2 regions of the Oceanobacillus sp. FSL K6-2867 genome follow, and region 1 is predicted to be linked to the other one. Evidence: a T-box and tRNA genes for the amino acid it is inferred to sense, from the RefSeq annotation. Region 1 holds a T-box; the other holds one or more tRNA genes.
The links. A T-box is a leader RNA that pairs with one kind of tRNA and senses whether it is charged. The one in region 1 lies ahead of proS (proline--tRNA ligase), so its partner is inferred to be a tRNA-Pro.

Region 1 (8,695 bases):
CTCCAGTTATTATTCATCCGTTAGCAACTCCTTTCTTAGAAATACGTTCCCCTTTTCTTGTCAACCAAATAAGTGGTAGCGCAAGGATAAAGTAGAAGACAAGAACTAATAGGTAGACAATTGGCGCCTGCGACAGGTTAGAGCTTCGAATAATATCGCCATAATATAAAATATCTGTCATCCCAATTAAGGAAACTAATGAAGTTCCTTTTAGCATTTGTATGGTGTAGTTACCGAATTCAGGAAGCATCATCCTTACTGCTTGCGGAAAAATAACGAGTCGCATACGTTGGAAGCGTGACATGTTTAGTGCTGTTGCGGCTTCAGATTGACCATTTGCAACAGAAAGAATGGATCCACGGACAACCTCTGAAAGGTACGCACCGTAATTTAAACCAATGGCAATCACACCGGCCCACCAGTTGGAACCTAACTGAATGCCAAAAAGCATTGGAATGGCATAGTAAAGCCAGAATAACTGAACAATTAAGGAAGTACCACGAAAAACTTCCACATAAAATCCAGTGAATTTCCGGATGAAAAAACTCTGAGAAAGACGGCATAATCCAGCAATAAAAGCCATTAAATAAGCTAGAATTGCTGAAGCAAGCAGGACGGTGATCGTTACTTGAAGTCCTCTTGCAAGCTGTGGAAAAATCTCTATGATTGCATTCATAGTAATCACTCCTTCAAGTTTCGATTTAGTTCAAAATAAAATCATATGCTCTGAATGTTCTGGAAAAAATATAGGGTCTGCTTCCCGGGACGAAGGGAAACAGACCCTATGGATTCATCACTTTATCACGCATTAATGCTGCAATACACCAACACCAGCGTGAGAAAAGCATAAACGTAAAGGCGGAGGAAACATCCCCTAAATTCCTGATTCTGTTCAACGGCCTGCTGGTCTCCTTGTAATGGCAACATTAAGTGGGGGAGAAGGAGCCCGCCACTAAATGACATGTCACTTTATCAAAAAAATTTTACACTTCCCCGTTGCAAACTTCTTCTGTTGTCACTTCATCTACTGGTACAAAATTACTCTCACTGCTAAACCCGTTTTCATCTAATAGCTCCGCAATCGTGCCATCTTCCTTTAATTCTGCTAACTTTTCATTGTAAGCATCACGTAAATCCTCATCATTTAGGTTAAATGCCTCTGCCCCGTAGCTTGGTACACCCTTAATATTCGGTTGCTCAAAGGATTCGACAAATTCAAGTGCATCTGAATTTGCGGATTCAAATGCCATTTTAACTGTCATTTCAGTTCCGGTTGTTGCATCTGCACGACCAGACTGGACGGCGGAGAACGTTGCAGCAATATCTGGTGCAGTAACAATTTGATTAGGATCCACTCCTTCTTCCTGTAAAAAGCCTATTTCTGTTGCACCTTCCATTACGACAACCGTAACATCAGGATTACCTGCAATATCTTTATAGCTTTCCAGTCCAAGGGGGTTGCCAGCTTCTACGACCAAGCCTTCCCCATACTGCATTGTAGGTTCACTGAATGCCACATTTTCACAGCGTGCTGGCTGAATCGCCATTCCCGCAGTGATTACATCAAATTGACCAGCCTGTAATCCAGGAATTAATTGGCTCCAATCAGAAAGCTGAGCTTCAACTGTATCAATCCCAAGCTCTGCAAAAACTGCCTCAGCAATGGCAACAGATGCACCTTTTAGCTCTCCATTTTCTTCATAGGCATATGGAGCTTCGTTGGCAAAGCCAATCGTAACGGTTCCTGATTCTTGTAATTCTTTTAGCTTGCTTCCGTTTCCATTAGCTGTATCATCGCCGCATGCAGCTAAAAATATGAATATGGAAGCAATAAGTACTGTAAAGCCTGTTTTTTTCAAAATGAAAAGACCTCCCTGTTTAATATTAAAACCAGTTCTGTTTCGCTTGGTGATAATGGACTAGATATGTACCACCGTATATGTGAAAAATGTTTTTTTCACATTCGTATTTATAATGTTATAGATTTGTCAATTTTCATTCAAATCCTGTATATTAAGTTAATTCCGAATTAAACCTTATATTTTGGGCTGGCCTCATTTAAACTCTTTGATACAGAAAAATGCTTGTAAATAATCTCAAATACTCTTCGATGCCCCAGATTTGGTAAAAGAAGAGAATCTTGTTTGACTGATTTATGAAAAACTCTGCAACTGCTTTATACGTTATTTTAACGAAACTATTGAACTACTTATTGGAGTGGGTTAATCTAGAAGTAATTAAGAAGGCAGTAATAGCATAATGAATTGAAATTAATTGAATAAAGTGAGGTTTTGCATGTGGGAACGTACGTAGTTGTTGGTGTCATATCTGTAGTCGTCGTAATACTTGTCGTATGGCTTTCACTTGTGACGTTGTCTAAAGGATATGGGTATAAGCATTCAGTAGATCCTTTGCCGGAGGATACTGAAAATGAAGATAAAACAAAAGATGATTAGACAGCAAAAAAAGGCTGGGGCGTATTAAAGAAAAACAGTGCACAAACTTAGCAGTAGGGGGCCGCCATCCGCCTCTGGATGCGCGAAGTATATTTCCAGAGTAGGATGTTTGGACCATTAATGTTCGGATTTTTTAGATAGAAATACTTTTGCCCCAGTCTCTTCAAGTTGGGTGAAGTTGAAAATCCCTTTCTGTTTTATCTTTATATAGAAGCTCTGCCTGCAAAGTTAAATCAGCTTAGTTGTCTGTCCCATTATTAGGCGGACGCATTCCTCTTTGTAATTGGCCAAGACTCAAATCAAAGCTCATTTGCAAGTGTGGATAATCCTTGAAATTATTCCAATCCCCGCCCCATTCAAATCCTAAATCTTTTGCCATATCAGCAACCTCAAACCAATCGGATCTGCCATTGTTATTCCCATCATAATGAATGTCCCAGATAATATCTCCATTTATATTTCGTAATGCATAATCAATTGCCAGGCCATAATTATGATAGGATTGTCCGCCTTTTGCATTTGTTACAATATTGCCAGGAGTTGTTCTGCCTTGTTCATAAAGGGTATCCTGTTGTTCGAATGTGCGGAATCCTTGGGTAATAATGACCTCAATCCCTTGTGATGCAGCAATTTCAATAAGCTTATTCTGGTTTTCCTCAACGAGCGGATGTAATCCGTCCGGCAGTGGTGCCTCTTCATCAATATATAAATGATGTTCACCATTCCATTTATTATAAACATAAAATAAAAGAACTAGAAAAAGGATAATAATAATCCAAGATACAAATGTTGTGCTCCATCGCTTCATTTTTTATAAAACTTCCTTTCGAGCATCGGCATTTGCAACGAAATGCCGATGCTCAATTTAAGGCGAATGAATAGTTTATTTTACCATAACTTAACTTCTGCACCAATAACATAAAATTTAATAAATAGATTAAACAGAACTGCGGCTACAATTTGTTATAATAGAGTTGCTTTTATAACATGCTTAGTGAAATTAGTCTACAATCTCCATCTTGAATGAAAGGGGAATGCATATGTATTTTTTGATTGCCGGGGTTATTGGCTACCTGTTTGGATGTCTTCACGGATCACAGTTAGTCGGTAAAATGAAGAACGTAGATATTAAAAACAGTGGTGTTAAAAATGCTGGGGCTTCAAATACGACAATTATATTAGGGTGGAAATATGGTGTTCTCGTAGCGCTTATTGATATTTTTAAAGCCACATTAGCTATTTTACTTATGTTATTTATTATAACGGAGCATGGAATTACAGGAGATTGGAAATATCTATTAATCTATACAACCGTATTTTTTGTGATTATTGGACATAATTATCCGGTCACAATGAAGTTCAGTGGTGGGAAAGGGACTGCATCACTAGTCGGTGCGCTTATTGCAATTGATTGGAAAATAGCACTCATTGGGATAGGAATATTACTTGTCTTTACATTCGCAACCGACTATCTCGTAATTGGCGTCCTTTGCATGTATCTCTCTTTTCTTGTTACGACATACCTGTTTTTTGGACTTGAACCAACATGGATTGTTATTTTGCTTTCTGTCTTGAGTATTATGAAACATATGGAGAATTATAAACGTATTATTAGAAAGGAAGAGACAAAACTATCGAGTATGATTCGTAAAAAAGTCTCTTAAATGAGTTAATAAATGGAGGCAATTATGTTAGATATTCTAATTTGGATTGTTATTTCAGTTTTATTTATCCTAAGCTTTGCAGGAATTATTTTCCCAATCGTACCATCTGTACTCGTGCTATGGGGTGGATTTTTACTGTATCACTTTGTATTAAACAGCGAAGAGCTGAATTTGATTTTCTGGATAGTTATGGTTGTATTTACTGTGCTGCTAATTGTGGCGGATATTATTGCAAACAGTTATTTTGTAAAAAAATTCGGTGGCAGTAAATCCGGAGAACGCGGTGCCGCAATCGCAGTAATTATTGGCTCATTTATTACACCACCATTCGGGATTATTTATGTCCCTTTTATAACCGTGTTTCTTATTGAAATGGTGCAAAAAAGAACCACTAAAGAAGCATTCCGTGCATCCATTGGTTCACTGCTGGGATTTCTAGGTGGCTCTATTGCAAAAGTTGTGATTCAAATCGTTATGATTATTTGGTTTTTTATATTAGTGTTGTTTTAAAATCTAGTTAGGAGAAAGGTATAATGATGGAATTTCCAGTAAGAGTAATAACAATTGCCGGATCTGCAGCAGGGGGGAGTGCTGGGATACAGGCGGATTTAAAAACATTTGAAGAATTAGACGCGTATGGCATGAGTATTATCACCGCGATTGTTGGGCGCCATCCGGAGACGAATAAGAATGTTCATCTTCAATCCATTGAAGCGATTGAAGCACAGTTTGCGACCGCAATGAAACAGGTTGGCGCTGATGGTGTAAAAACGGGGATGTTATTTTCCAAAGAAGTAATCGAGGTGGTTGCTCGTCTAATTCAAGAAAAAGAAATTAAGACAATCGTTGTTGACCCTGTAATGATTGGAAAAATGAATTCCAAATTATTAAAAGCCGATGCAATTGAGGCGTTGATCCATCAATTGATACCGATGGCCACGATTATCACGCCAAATGTACCAGAGGCATCGATACTTTTAGGTGGCAGAGAATTAAATACAGTTGATGATTTAAAACAAGCTGCAGTAGATTTACACCAGCTTGGGGCAAAAAATGTCCTTGTGAAAGGCGGAAGACTAAAAGGACCAGCAGTTGATGTGCTGTATGATGGAACTGCATTAACAACCTTTACAGCACCCCGAATTAATACAGTAAATACAAGTGGAGCCGGATGCACGTATTCTGCAGCGATTACAGCGAATTTAACAAAAGGACAAGCCGTAGCAGATGCAGTTGGTAAGGCAAAAAGCTTTGTAACAACGGCAATAGAGCATGGTTTTTCCTATACAGATATTGTAGGTCCAACCTATCATGCAGCATCACGGAAATTTGGTGAAGCACATTCGATTAAAATCGAAACATTAACATGAATAGGGGAATAAAATTTGTATGGATTAATGTCGATTATATAAATGATTTTGTTGCAGCAGGTGGCACACGTACTGCAGATGAACGTGGACAAGCTATTGAAGAGAGGCAGGAAAGCCAATGCAGAAGTTATTTCACGAGGATACATTTGGAGAGTATAAAGTAAGGAAAGCAACGGTGGAAGATACAGAAGCGGTTATTCAGCTATTGCAAGGTGCTGCTCGCTGGTTAGAAGTGAAAGGTATTTCCCAATGGGAATATTTACGAAACGGTGGAGAAACGACTGAGATTAAACAAGGAATTTTAGTTGGTACAACCTATGTCGTTGAGAATCGTGGAAGTTTAGCTGCAACGATGAATCTGTCTGATGTGCAAAATGAATGGGATATGGAGCTATGGGGAGAAGCTAAGGGCTATGCTTTTTATATTCATCGATTAGCAGTAGCGCAAGCATATCGCAGACAGCAGATTGGCAGAAAATTGCTCGATTGGATTGCTCTAAATATCCGCTTGGAAAATGGGAGGATTCGTTTGGACTGTGTAGCCGATAATCCAGCTTTGAACCAACTTTATCAACGAGCTGGCTTTGAATTAAAGGGTACTGCAGCGAATGGAGAGGACAAGTTTTCTCTTTATGAAAAGTTGATTACCAGTAAACCTTGACTTTATAATTTCATACCTATATATTAAATATGAAATACATGAAACATTGATGAGGACTAGTATAATTTGTTTGTCTTTCTAAGAGAGGAAATGATTGGTGTGAATTTCCGTTAGACTAGAATTAGAACCTGCCTCAGAGTTCGCCGTCAAAAAGGCATAGCCAAGAAGATGCGCGCGGTTTATAACCGTTATCAAGTGAAGTGTGCAAGGGGATTTCCCATGCAAACAAGGGTGGTACCACCAAACCTCGGTCCCTTTTTTCGGATGGAGGAATTTTTGTATTTAAGAGGCTATAACCTTATAAAATATTTATCATAATGAGGTGTTACGTTTGGGTAAAAAAAATAAGCAGTTTGTTGAGAAAGTAACTGCAATGGAAGACGATTTCGCGCAATGGTATACCGATGTTGTAAAACAAGCGGAATTAGTTGATTATGGGCAAGTGCGTGGAACGATGATTATTAAGCCATATGGCTATGCAATTTGGGAGAATATTAAAGATGAATTAGACCGTAAGTTTAAAGAAACCGGACATTCAAATGTTGCTTTTCCATTATTCATTCCTGAGAGTCTTTTGCAAAAGGAGAAAGATCATGTGGAAGGTTTTGCACCGGAAGTTGCTTGGGTAACACATGGCGGAGACGATGAATTAACGGAACGAATTGCTGTGCGCCCGACATCAGAAGTGCTGTTCTGTGACTATTATTCTAAAAATATTCATTCATACCGTGACCTGCCGAAGCTTTATAATCAATGGGCAAATGTGGTGCGCTGGGAAAAAACAACACGTCCATTCTTGCGTTCATCTGAATTCCATTGGCAGGAAGGTCATACCGCGCATGCTACAGACGAAGAAGCATCAGAAGAAACGAATCGCATGTTAGAGGTCTATGCATCGCTTGTGGAAAAGTATTTAGCAATCCCAGTTCTCAAAGGACGCAAAACAGATAAGGAAAAATTTGCAGGGGCAAAATATACATTAACAATTGAAAGTTTAATGCATGATGGGAAAGCATTACAATCTGCAACCTCTCATCACTTTGGTTCCGGATTTGCTGAAGCATTTGATATTACGTATCTAGATGAAAATGGAGAAAGCCAGTTTGTTCACCAAACATCTTGGGGACTTTCAACACGAATCATGGGTGCATTAATTATGGTGCACGGTGATAATCGAGGTTTAGTCGTACCACCACGTATTGCACCAACACAAGCAATGATTGTGCCAATCGCACAGCATAAAGAAGGCGTGTTGGAAAAAGCATACGCATTACGTGATCAATTAAAAGATATTGTGCGTGTCGATATTGATGCGAGCGACAAAATGCCAGGCTGGAAATTCAATGAATATGAAATGAAAGGTATCCCTGTTCGTATTGAAATGGGACCAAAAGATATTGAAAAAGATCAAGTTGTGCTTGCACGCCGTGATACAGGTGAGAAAGAGTTTGTAGCACTAACTGAGCTGGAAGACCGTTTACCAGCGTTATTGGAAGAAGTACAACAAAATTTATATGACAAAGCATTAGCCCATCGCAATGAAATGACTACCATTGCAACAGATATGGATAGCTTTAAGCAAACATTGGAAGAAAAAGGCGGATTCATTAAAGCGATGTGGTGTGGCGATGTTAAATGTGAAGAAAAAATCAAAGAAGATACAACAGCAACATCACGCTGTATTCCATTCGAGCAAGAAAAGGTTGCAGACACATGTGTATGCTGTGGCGAAGAAGCCAAGGAATTAGTTATTTGGGCTAAAGCATATTAATAAATCTTAAGAAGCGAGCATTGTTTAAAATCAATGCTCGCTTTTTTAGATAAAAAGCATAATCAAAAAAGTGAGCATAAACGAGGAAAAGCCCAGCATGCTAAAGTTATGAATCACAGATTCGATAATTTATATCGTGAATCTGTGAATATGGCATAAACAAGCTAGATGCACACATTTACATAATCCCTGCTCGCAAAATCGCATATTCATACATCTCGCACGCCACTCCATATGAGATAATCACAAATACAAGAAATCTTATCCTTAGTAATCCATTTCTCAAATCTATCAGCAACCCGCTTTAACAAATGAATTAATCGATTAATTTGAAAATACTGCCTCTATTTATTTTTATAATAAGCTATTGGCAATCTAGTATATTTATGCTATAAATATACATATAAACTAATAAATATACATTTCGTGGAGGAAATAATGAAGCAGCAATTAACGAAAGAAATAGAAGGAATTAAACAGCAGCTATGTGATATCAGTGATTATTTATATGAACATCCAGAGCTTGGAGACCAAGAATATCAGTCGATGCAAAAGCTAGTTGCATTTTTAAAAGAACATCAATTTGAAATAAAAACAAATATAGCGGGAAGAGAGACAGCATTTAAAGCAGAATTTAATAGTGGAAAACCAGGCCCCAAAATTGCATATTTAGCAGAATATGATGCATTACCCGGTGTTGGTCATGGCTGTGGTCATAATTTAATCGGAACGATGAGCGCTGGTGCTGCAGCTGCACTAAGTAAACTTATCCA
Region 2 (8,695 bases), 240 kb from region 1:
AGTAATGCTAAGCTAAGAGGGATGTCTGAGGAAGACTTCAAAGCAATGAATGATTTAGGAGAAGAAATCATGGTATTGCTTGAGAAAGCTTATGAAAAAGGTAATCCTGCTTCCAAGTTAGCGCAGGAAGTAGCTGCCAAGCATAAGCAATGGTTAATGTACTCCTGGGGCAGTTATTCAAAAGAAGCGCATGCAGGTCTTGCAGAGATGTATGTTGCTGATGAGCGCTTTACAGCCTTTTATGATAAGGCTGCAGAAGGGGCAACTGAATTTTTAAGAGATGCTATTCTCATTTACCTTGGGATGAAAAAATAAGATAGATGTTAAGTTGAGCCCTGTTTTGATATATTTTCAGAATGGGGCCTATTATTTGCATATTTTTATTTCACTCTTGAAAAGGAATTAAAAATCCAATAAAATAAAAGAAATAAATGAACGGAGGTGGGTAGGGATGTTTAATCAAACTGTTTTTGTGTACGGTTACTGGACGGATTTTTTATATTTTAGCCGTGCAAAATTTGCTGTATTAGTTGATAACGGGATACGTATGCCCTTTTTTAGCAACTATATAGCAAGTTTAAAACGGTGAAAACATCTCTAAATCCACAATTAAGATATGGGCTTTTAAAAGGGAGAGCTTTTCATGCTCTCCCTTTTTGTGTGCTCTTATGAATAAAAGCTATGGGATTGTTATGTTTCCTATGGCTTTTTTTGTTGTATTTAGCGGGTGATGATATATGAAAAATCAATTTAGTGAGCGGGAGGAAGATATTATGATCGCATGCAGTGTAAATCAAGTATCAAAAATGTATGGAGGAAACTCAATCTTTGAAAATATATCATTTGAAATTATGGAAAATGAACGAGTGGGGCTCGTTGGTCGGAATGGAAGCGGGAAATCCACGTTATTTCGAATTTTATCCGGTGAGGAAGCACCTGACTTTGGGAAAATCCATTGGAGGAAAGAGACGAAAATAGGGTATCTGGCCCAAATCCCAGAAGCTTATTCAGAGCTGACAACAAAAGATGTATTGAATAATGCCTTTTCAGAGCTCAACCATGTGAAGGAAAAGATGATGCAGCTTGAGATTGCGATGACTAAGGAGACAAAAATGGAATGTCTAGAGAAATTAATGCGTGATTATGGCAATTTTCAAGATCACTTTGCACGAAAAGGTGGCTATGAGATTGAGGCAAATATAGATAAAATCGTGAATGGACTGAATATCCATGATTTGCTGGAGCATCCTTTTTCTAGCTTGAGCGGTGGTGAGAAGACAAAGGTAGGTCTAGGTCTCTCGCTTTTAAAAGAACCGGATTTGCTATTACTTGATGAACCGACAAATCATTTAGACTTAATGGCGGTGGAATGGCTAAGTGACTTTTTGCAGGGATATCAAGGGACCGTCGTGATTGTTTCGCATGATCGATACTTTCTTGATGAGGTTGTAGGTAAGGTATTGGATTTGGAGGATGGTGAGATTACAAGTTATGCCACAAATTTCTCTGGTTATATAAGGGAAAAGGAGAAACGTGTATTAAAAGAATTTCAGGCGTATGAGGAACAGCAAAAGAAAATCAAGAAAATGAAAGAAGCTATTAAGCGATTGCGAGAATGGGCAAACCGGGCAAATCCGCCAAATGAAGGTTTGCATAAACGAGCACGGAACATGGAGCGAGCTTTAGAACGGATGGAAAAGATAAACCGTCCTGTATTGAGTCATAAGAAAATGAATCTAGAAATGGAAACCTCTGACCGAAGTGGAAAGGATGTTATTATTCTAAAAGATGTTTCGAAACGCTTCGGTGACCGAGAGCTTTTCACTAAAGTAAATATGCATATTAGATACCAGCAACGTGTTGCTATTGTGGGAGAAAATGGAACGGGGAAATCTACATTAATAAAATTGATGTTAAAGCAATTATGTGCAGATGAAGGAGAAGTACGAATTGGGAGTAATGTAAAAGCAGGGTATCTATCTCAGCAAATTTTTACTCAGCTAGAGGGTGAGACTGTAATAGATGTGTTCCGAAATGATGTGCATGTTACAGAAGGAGAAGCAAGACACATTTTAGCTAGGTTCTTATTTTACGGTCATATGGTCTTTCAAAAGGTTTCCATGCTTAGCGGAGGAGAAAAGATGCGCCTTCGGTTAGCGCAATTGATGTACCAGGACATAAACGTTCTTGTTCTGGATGAACCAACAAACCATTTGGATATTGAGTCACGTGAAGTATTGGAAGAAGCGCTTGAGGATTATAGGGGGACAATTGTTGCTGTTTCTCACGATCGTTATTTTCTAAATAAGCTGTTTGAAGAAGTTTATTGGATTGATGCCAAAACAGTTTATCGTTTTGGGGGGAACTATACATGGGCAAGAGAAAAGTTGAATGCATTAAAACCGTATCAAGAACAATTTAAATTGGTAGATAGAAGGAAAAAACAAGAACCGGTAAATAGGGAAGATCAGCTTTTGAAGAATGAGAAGCTGGAAAAGGAGATAGAAAAGGTAGAGTATAACATTTCGATATTAGAAAAAAGACTAGAAGAAATTCAGGATTTAGATGTTTTGCAGAAAGTGTATATAGAAAAAGAGGAATTGGAGAAAGTTTGGGAGAAGTTGTATGTGCGTTTAAATTCTTAGAAAGTGTTTGCTTAGAGTAGATTAAAGATGGAGATAAATAAGGTGGAGCTCTTTTAGATGTTATGGAAATGACTGGAAAGAGCTCTATAATTCTATCAAAGTAAGAATTACCATAGGAAGAGATGCGGGGAATTCAGGTAAAAACAGTGGTTTTACAACTTTTTTTTAGTTTTTTTTACATATTTTTAATTTAGGCATTGACTTTATTAAAAATATGTAATAAGATAAATCTCGCTGTTACATTATTCCACAGTAGCTCAGTGGTAGAGCAATCGGCTGTTAACCGATCGGTCGTAGGTTCGAATCCTACCTGTGGAGCCATTTTGATTGTATGAAGTAATGTCGAGTTTGCTCATAATATGTTGGCCCGTTGGTCAAGCGGTTAAGACACCGCCCTTTCACGGCGGTAACACGGGTTCGAATCCCGTACGGGTCACCAACATGGAGGATTAGCTCAGCTGGGAGAGCACCTGCCTTACAAGCAGGGGGTCGCAGGTTCGAGCCCTGCATCCTCCACCATCTTTTCTTTATTATGAAATACATTAATTATATCGCGGGGTGGAGCAGTCTGGTAGCTCGTTGGGCTCATAACCCAAAGGTCGTAGGTTCAAATCCTGCCCCCGCAACCAAATGATTTATAACCTGAAATTAGATTTGTTTTATAAAATGGTCCGGTAGTTCAGTTGGTTAGAATGCCTGCCTGTCACGCAGGAGGTCGCGGGTTCGAGTCCCGTCCGGACCGCCATTTAAATTGTCGGAGGTATACCCAAGTCTGGCTGAAGGGATCGGTCTTGAAAACCGACAGGCGGGTCAAACCGCGCGGGGGTTCGAATCCCTCTACCTCCTCCATTTAACTTCAATAAAATACATATTATTTGGCTCGGTAGCTCAGTCGGTAGAGCAACGGACTGAAAATCCGTGTGTCGGCGGTTCGATTCCGTCCCGAGCCACCATTTTTCTTTCTATATAACCTATTGGTTTATAGCAAGACACATGCCGGCCTAGCTCAATTGGTAGAGCAACTGACTTGTAATCAGTAGGTTGGGGGTTCAAGTCCTCTGGCCGGCACCATTTTATACAAGTAAATAAGACTTTAATGTAGCGTTATTTATCTTGAGCCATTAGCTCAGTCGGTAGAGCATTTGACTTTTAATCAAAGGGTCGAAGGTTCGAATCCTTCATGGCTCACCATTTGCGGGTGTGGCGGAATTGGCAGACGCGCTAGACTTAGGATCTAGTGTCTTCGGACGTGGGGGTTCAAGTCCCTTCACCCGCATCGTATTTTGTCTTAGAGGAGTACCGGCTTAATGTTGGTATCCCGATTTCAAACCCTTGCCGGGGTGGCGGAACTGGCAGACGCACAGGACTTAAAATCCTGCGGTAGGTGACTACCGTACCGGTTCGATTCCGGTCCTCGGCACCATATGCGCCCGTAGCTCAATTGGATAGAGCGTTTGACTACGGATCAAGAGGTTAGGGGTTCGACTCCTCTCGGGCGCGCCATTACGGGAAGTAGCTCAGCTTGGTAGAGCACTTGGTTTGGGACCAAGGGGTCGCAGGTTCGAATCCTGTCTTCCCGACCATTTATTTGGGGCCTTAGCTCAGCTGGGAGAGCGCCTGCCTTGCACGCAGGAGGTCAGCGGTTCGATCCCGCTAGGCTCCACTTTTGCTAACTTAATATGCGGGTGTAGTTTAGTGGTAAAACCTCAGCCTTCCAAGCTGATGATGAGGGTTCGATTCCCTTCACCCGCTCCAAATTACCATATATGGGCCTGTAGCTCAGCTGGTTAGAGCGCACGCCTGATAAGCGTGAGGTCGGTGGTTCGAGTCCACTCAGGCCCATTCATCTTTTTTTGAAAAAAGATGTTGACTTCCTTTTTGGAAGATGATATAGTATAAAAGTTGTCGAAAACAAACGAAATGTTTCAAAAAATATTTCAAAAAAGTTATTGACAACAAATTAATAGATATGATATATTAATAAAGTCGCTTTTTAAGGAAAGCAACCAACAAATTTGCTCTTTGAAAACTGAACAAAACAACCAGTATGTCAAGAAAAAGGAAACTCGTTTTTCTTTTTAAAACAAGTAGAAGTCAGCTTCTACAACAGCTAAGTATTACAAACTTTTTTGGAGAGTTTGATCTTGGCTCAGGACGAACGCTGGCGGCGTGCCTAATACATGCAAGTCGAGCGCAGGAAGCAAACTGACCCTCATCTGAGGTGATGTTTGTGGAATGAGCGGCGGACGGGTGAGTAACACGTGGGCAACCTGCCTGTAAGATCGGGATAACTCGCGGAAACGTGAGCTAATACCGGATAATACTTTTCATCTCATGGTGAGAAGATAAAAGACGGTTTCGGCTGTCACTTACAGATGGGCCCGCGGCGCATTAGCTAGTTGGTGGGGTAACGGCTCACCAAGGCGACGATGCGTAGCCGACCTGAGAGGGTGATCGGCCACACTGGGACTGAGACACGGCCCAGACTCCTACGGGAGGCAGCAGTAGGGAATCTTCCGCAATGGACGAAAGTCTGACGGAGCAACGCCGCGTGAGTGATGAAGGTTTTCGGATCGTAAAACTCTGTTGTTAGGGAAGAACAAGTTGGGTAGTAACTGACCCAGCCTTGACGGTACCTAACCAGAAAGCCACGGCTAACTACGTGCCAGCAGCCGCGGTAATACGTAGGTGGCAAGCGTTGTCCGGAATTATTGGGCGTAAAGCGCTCGCAGGCGGTCTTTTAAGTCTGATGTGAAAGCCCACGGCTTAACCGTGGAGGGTCATTGGAAACTGGAGGACTTGAGTACAGAAGAGGAGAGTGGAATTCCACGTGTAGCGGTGAAATGCGTAGAGATGTGGAGGAACACCAGTGGCGAAGGCGACTCTCTGGTCTGTAACTGACGCTGAGGAGCGAAAGCGTGGGTAGCGAACAGGATTAGATACCCTGGTAGTCCACGCCGTAAACGATGAGTGCTAGGTGTTAGGGGGTTTCCGCCCCTTAGTGCTGAAGTTAACGCATTAAGCACTCCGCCTGGGGAGTACGGCCGCAAGGCTGAAACTCAAAAGAATTGACGGGGGCCCGCACAAGCGGTGGAGCATGTGGTTTAATTCGAAGCAACGCGAAGAACCTTACCAGGTCTTGACATCCTCTGACAACTCTAGAGATAGAGCTTTCCCTTCGGGGACAGAGTGACAGGTGGTGCATGGTTGTCGTCAGCTCGTGTCGTGAGATGTTGGGTTAAGTCCCGCAACGAGCGCAACCCTTGATCTTAGTTGCCAGCATTTAGTTGGGCACTCTAAGGTGACTGCCGGTGACAAACCGGAGGAAGGTGGGGATGACGTCAAATCATCATGCCCCTTATGACCTGGGCTACACACGTGCTACAATGGATGGAACAAAGGGAAGCGAACCCGCGAGGTCAAGCCAATCCCATAAAACCATTCTCAGTTCGGATTGTAGGCTGCAACTCGCCTACATGAAGCCGGAATCGCTAGTAATCGCGGATCAGCATGCCGCGGTGAATACGTTCCCGGGCCTTGTACACACCGCCCGTCACACCACGAGAGTTGGTAACACCCGAAGTCGGTGAGGTAACCTTTTGGAGCCAGCCGCCGAAGGTGGGACTAATGATTGGGGTGAAGTCGTAACAAGGTAGCCGTATCGGAAGGTGCGGCTGGATCACCTCCTTTCTAAGGATTATTACGGAACCCTACCTTCGGGTAGGAAGGACATACTGTGTTGTTTGGTTCAGTTTTGAGAGAGCAAATCTCTCTATTTGTACCTTGAAAACTAAATAAGAGTAACAACGACATCAATATTTTTAATATAAAGCAAGGCTAATAATTAGTACGCTTATTTACTGTAACTTAGTTAAGTGAATAAGGGCGCACGGTGGATGCCTTGGCACTAGGAGCCGATGAAGGACGGGACTAACACCGATATGCCTCGGGGAGTTGTAAGTAAACTTTGATCCGGGGATTTCCGAATGGGGGAACCCACTGTTCGTAATGGAACAGTACATGCATCTGAATACATAGGGTGCATGAGGTAGACCCGGGGAACTGAAACATCTCAGTACCCGGAGGAAGAGAAAGAAAAATCGATTTCCTGAGTAGCGGCGAGCGAAACGGAAAGAGCCCAAACCAGAAAGCTTGCTTTCTGGGGTTGTAGGACATTCCATTGGAGTTACCAAGGAATTCTTTAAACGAATCGACCTGGAACGGTCAGCCAAAGAAGGTAAGAGCCCTGTAATTGAAAAAGAATTCTCTCCGGAGTGTATCCTGAGTACGGCGGAACACGTGAAATTCCGTCGGAATCCGGGAGGACCATCTCCCAAGGCTAAATACTCCCTAGTGACCGATAGTGAACCAGTACCGTGAGGGAAAGGTGAAAAGCACCCCGGGAGGGGAGTGAAATAGAACCTGAAACCGTGTGCCTACAAGTAGTCGAAGCCCGTTAATGGGTAACGGCGTACCTTTTGTAGAATGGACCGGCGAGTTACGATCGTATGCAAGGTTAAGTGGAAGACACGGAGCCGCAGCGAAAGCGAGTCTGAATAGGGCGAATGAGTATGCGGTCGTAGACCCGAAACCGTGTGATCTACCCATGTCCAGGGTGAAGGTCAGGTAACACTGACTGGAGGCCCGAACCCACGTATGTTGAAAAATGCGGGGATGAGGTGTGGGTAGGGGTGAAATGCCAATCGAACACGGAGATAGCTGGTTCTCTCCGAAATAGCTTTAGGGCTAGCCTCAAGAAATAGAGTACTGGAGGTAGAGCACTGATTGGACTAGGGGCCCTCACCGGGTTACCGAATTCAGTCAAACTCCGAATGCCAGTTACTTTTACTTGGGAGTCAGACTATGGGTGATAAGGTTCATAGTCGAAAGGGAAACAGCCCAGACCGCCAGCTAAGGTCCCAAAGTATACGTTAAGTGGAAAAGGATGTGGAGTTGCCCAGACAACCAGGATGTTGGCTTAGAAGCAGCCATCATTTAAAGAGTGCGTAATAGCTCACTGGTCGAGTGACTCTGCGCCGAAAATGTACCGGGGCTAAACGTATCACCGAAGCTGCGGATTGTTCTTACGAACAATGGTAGGAGAGCGTTCTAAGTGCTGTGAAGTCAGACCGTGAGGACTGGTGGAGCGCTTAGAAGTGAGAATGCCGGTATGAGTAGCGAAAAAAGAGTGAGAATCTCTTTCACCGAATGCCTAAGGTTTCCTGAGGAAGGCTCGTCCTCTCAGGGTTAGTCGGGACCTAAGCCGAGGCCGAAAGGCGTAGGCGATGGACAACAGGTAGATATTCCTGTACCACCTCATGATTGTTTGAGCGATGGGGGGACGCAGAAGGATAAGGAATGCGCACTGATGGATAGGTGCGCCCAAGCAGTGAGAAAGTCAGATAGGCAAATCCGTCTGGCAATTTCAAGCTGTGATGGGGAGGGAAACTCTAGTACCGAAGTTCCTGATTTCACACTGCCAAGAAAAGCCTCTAGTTAGATCATAGGTGCCCGTACCGCAAACCGACACAGGTAGGCGAGGAGAGAATCCTAAGGTGAGCGGGAGAACTCTCGTTAAGGAACTCGGCAAAATGACCCCGTAACTTCGGGAGAAGGGGTGCTCCTTTATGGAGGAGCCGCAGTGAATAGGCCCAAGCGACTGTTTAGCAAAAACACAGGTCTCTGCGAAGCCGAAAGGCGAAGTATAGGGGCTGACACCTGCCCGGTGCTGGAAGGTTAAGGGGAAGGGTTAGGGCTTTTAGCCCGAAGCTTTGAACCGAAGCCCCAGTAAACGGCGGCCGTAACTATAACGGTCCTAAGGTAGCGAAATTCCTTGTCGGGTAAGTTCCGACCCGCACGAAAGGTGCAACGACTTGGGCACTGTCTCAACGAGAGACCCGGTGAAATTATACTATGCGTGAAGATGCGCATTACCCGCGACAGGACGGAAAGACCCCGTGGAGCTTTACTGTAGCCTGATATTGAATGTCTGTGCAGCTTGTACAGGATAGGTGGGAGCCTTGGACTCGTGAGCGCTAGCTTACGGTGAG

Region 2: it has a tRNA-Pro gene. The T-box ahead of proS (proline--tRNA ligase) is inferred to sense a tRNA for this amino acid. The anticodon was not compared.

What each region holds. Positions count from the first base shown of each region.
Region 1 is NZ_CP150144.1:1,482,384-1,491,078, reverse strand. It holds gene ehuD (ectoine/hydroxyectoine ABC transporter permease subunit EhuD) at 1-17, opposite strand, end outside; gene ehuC (ectoine/hydroxyectoine ABC transporter permease subunit EhuC) at 14-676, opposite strand; gene ehuB (ectoine/hydroxyectoine ABC transporter substrate-binding protein EhuB) at 984-1,859, opposite strand; gene ytzI (YtzI protein) at 2,298-2,456, shown strand; gene NSQ77_RS07320 (M15 family metallopeptidase) at 2,695-3,264, opposite strand; gene NSQ77_RS07315 (glycerol-3-phosphate acyltransferase) at 3,497-4,120, shown strand; gene NSQ77_RS07310 (DUF456 domain-containing protein) at 4,145-4,630, shown strand; gene thiD (bifunctional hydroxymethylpyrimidine kinase/phosphomethylpyrimidine kinase) at 4,654-5,490, shown strand; gene NSQ77_RS07300 (GNAT family N-acetyltransferase) at 5,609-6,151, shown strand; T-box leader at 6,189-6,410, shown strand; gene proS (proline--tRNA ligase) at 6,483-7,922, shown strand; gene NSQ77_RS07290 (M20 family metallopeptidase) at 8,361-8,695, shown strand, end outside.
Region 2 is NZ_CP150144.1:1,725,316-1,734,010, reverse strand. It holds gene NSQ77_RS08575 (MerR family transcriptional regulator) at 1-315, shown strand, start outside; gene NSQ77_RS08570 (RAxF-45 family protein) at 452-589, shown strand; gene abc-f (ABC-F type ribosomal protection protein) at 774-2,645, shown strand; tRNA gene NSQ77_RS08560 (tRNA-Asn) at 2,892-2,966, shown strand; tRNA gene NSQ77_RS08555 (tRNA-Glu) at 3,010-3,084, shown strand; tRNA gene NSQ77_RS08550 (tRNA-Val) at 3,089-3,164, shown strand; tRNA gene NSQ77_RS08545 (tRNA-Met) at 3,198-3,274, shown strand; tRNA gene NSQ77_RS08540 (tRNA-Asp) at 3,314-3,390, shown strand; tRNA gene NSQ77_RS08535 (tRNA-Ser) at 3,402-3,494, shown strand; tRNA gene NSQ77_RS08530 (tRNA-Phe) at 3,523-3,598, shown strand; tRNA gene NSQ77_RS08525 (tRNA-Thr) at 3,641-3,716, shown strand; tRNA gene NSQ77_RS08520 (tRNA-Lys) at 3,761-3,836, shown strand; tRNA gene NSQ77_RS08515 (tRNA-Leu) at 3,840-3,921, shown strand; tRNA gene NSQ77_RS08510 (tRNA-Leu) at 3,980-4,068, shown strand; tRNA gene NSQ77_RS08505 (tRNA-Arg) at 4,072-4,148, shown strand; tRNA gene NSQ77_RS08500 (tRNA-Pro) at 4,152-4,228, shown strand; tRNA gene NSQ77_RS08495 (tRNA-Ala) at 4,236-4,308, shown strand; tRNA gene NSQ77_RS08490 (tRNA-Gly) at 4,327-4,400, shown strand; tRNA gene NSQ77_RS08485 (tRNA-Ile) at 4,414-4,487, shown strand; rRNA gene NSQ77_RS08480 (16S ribosomal RNA) at 4,772-6,335, shown strand; rRNA gene NSQ77_RS08475 (23S ribosomal RNA) at 6,515-8,695, shown strand, end outside.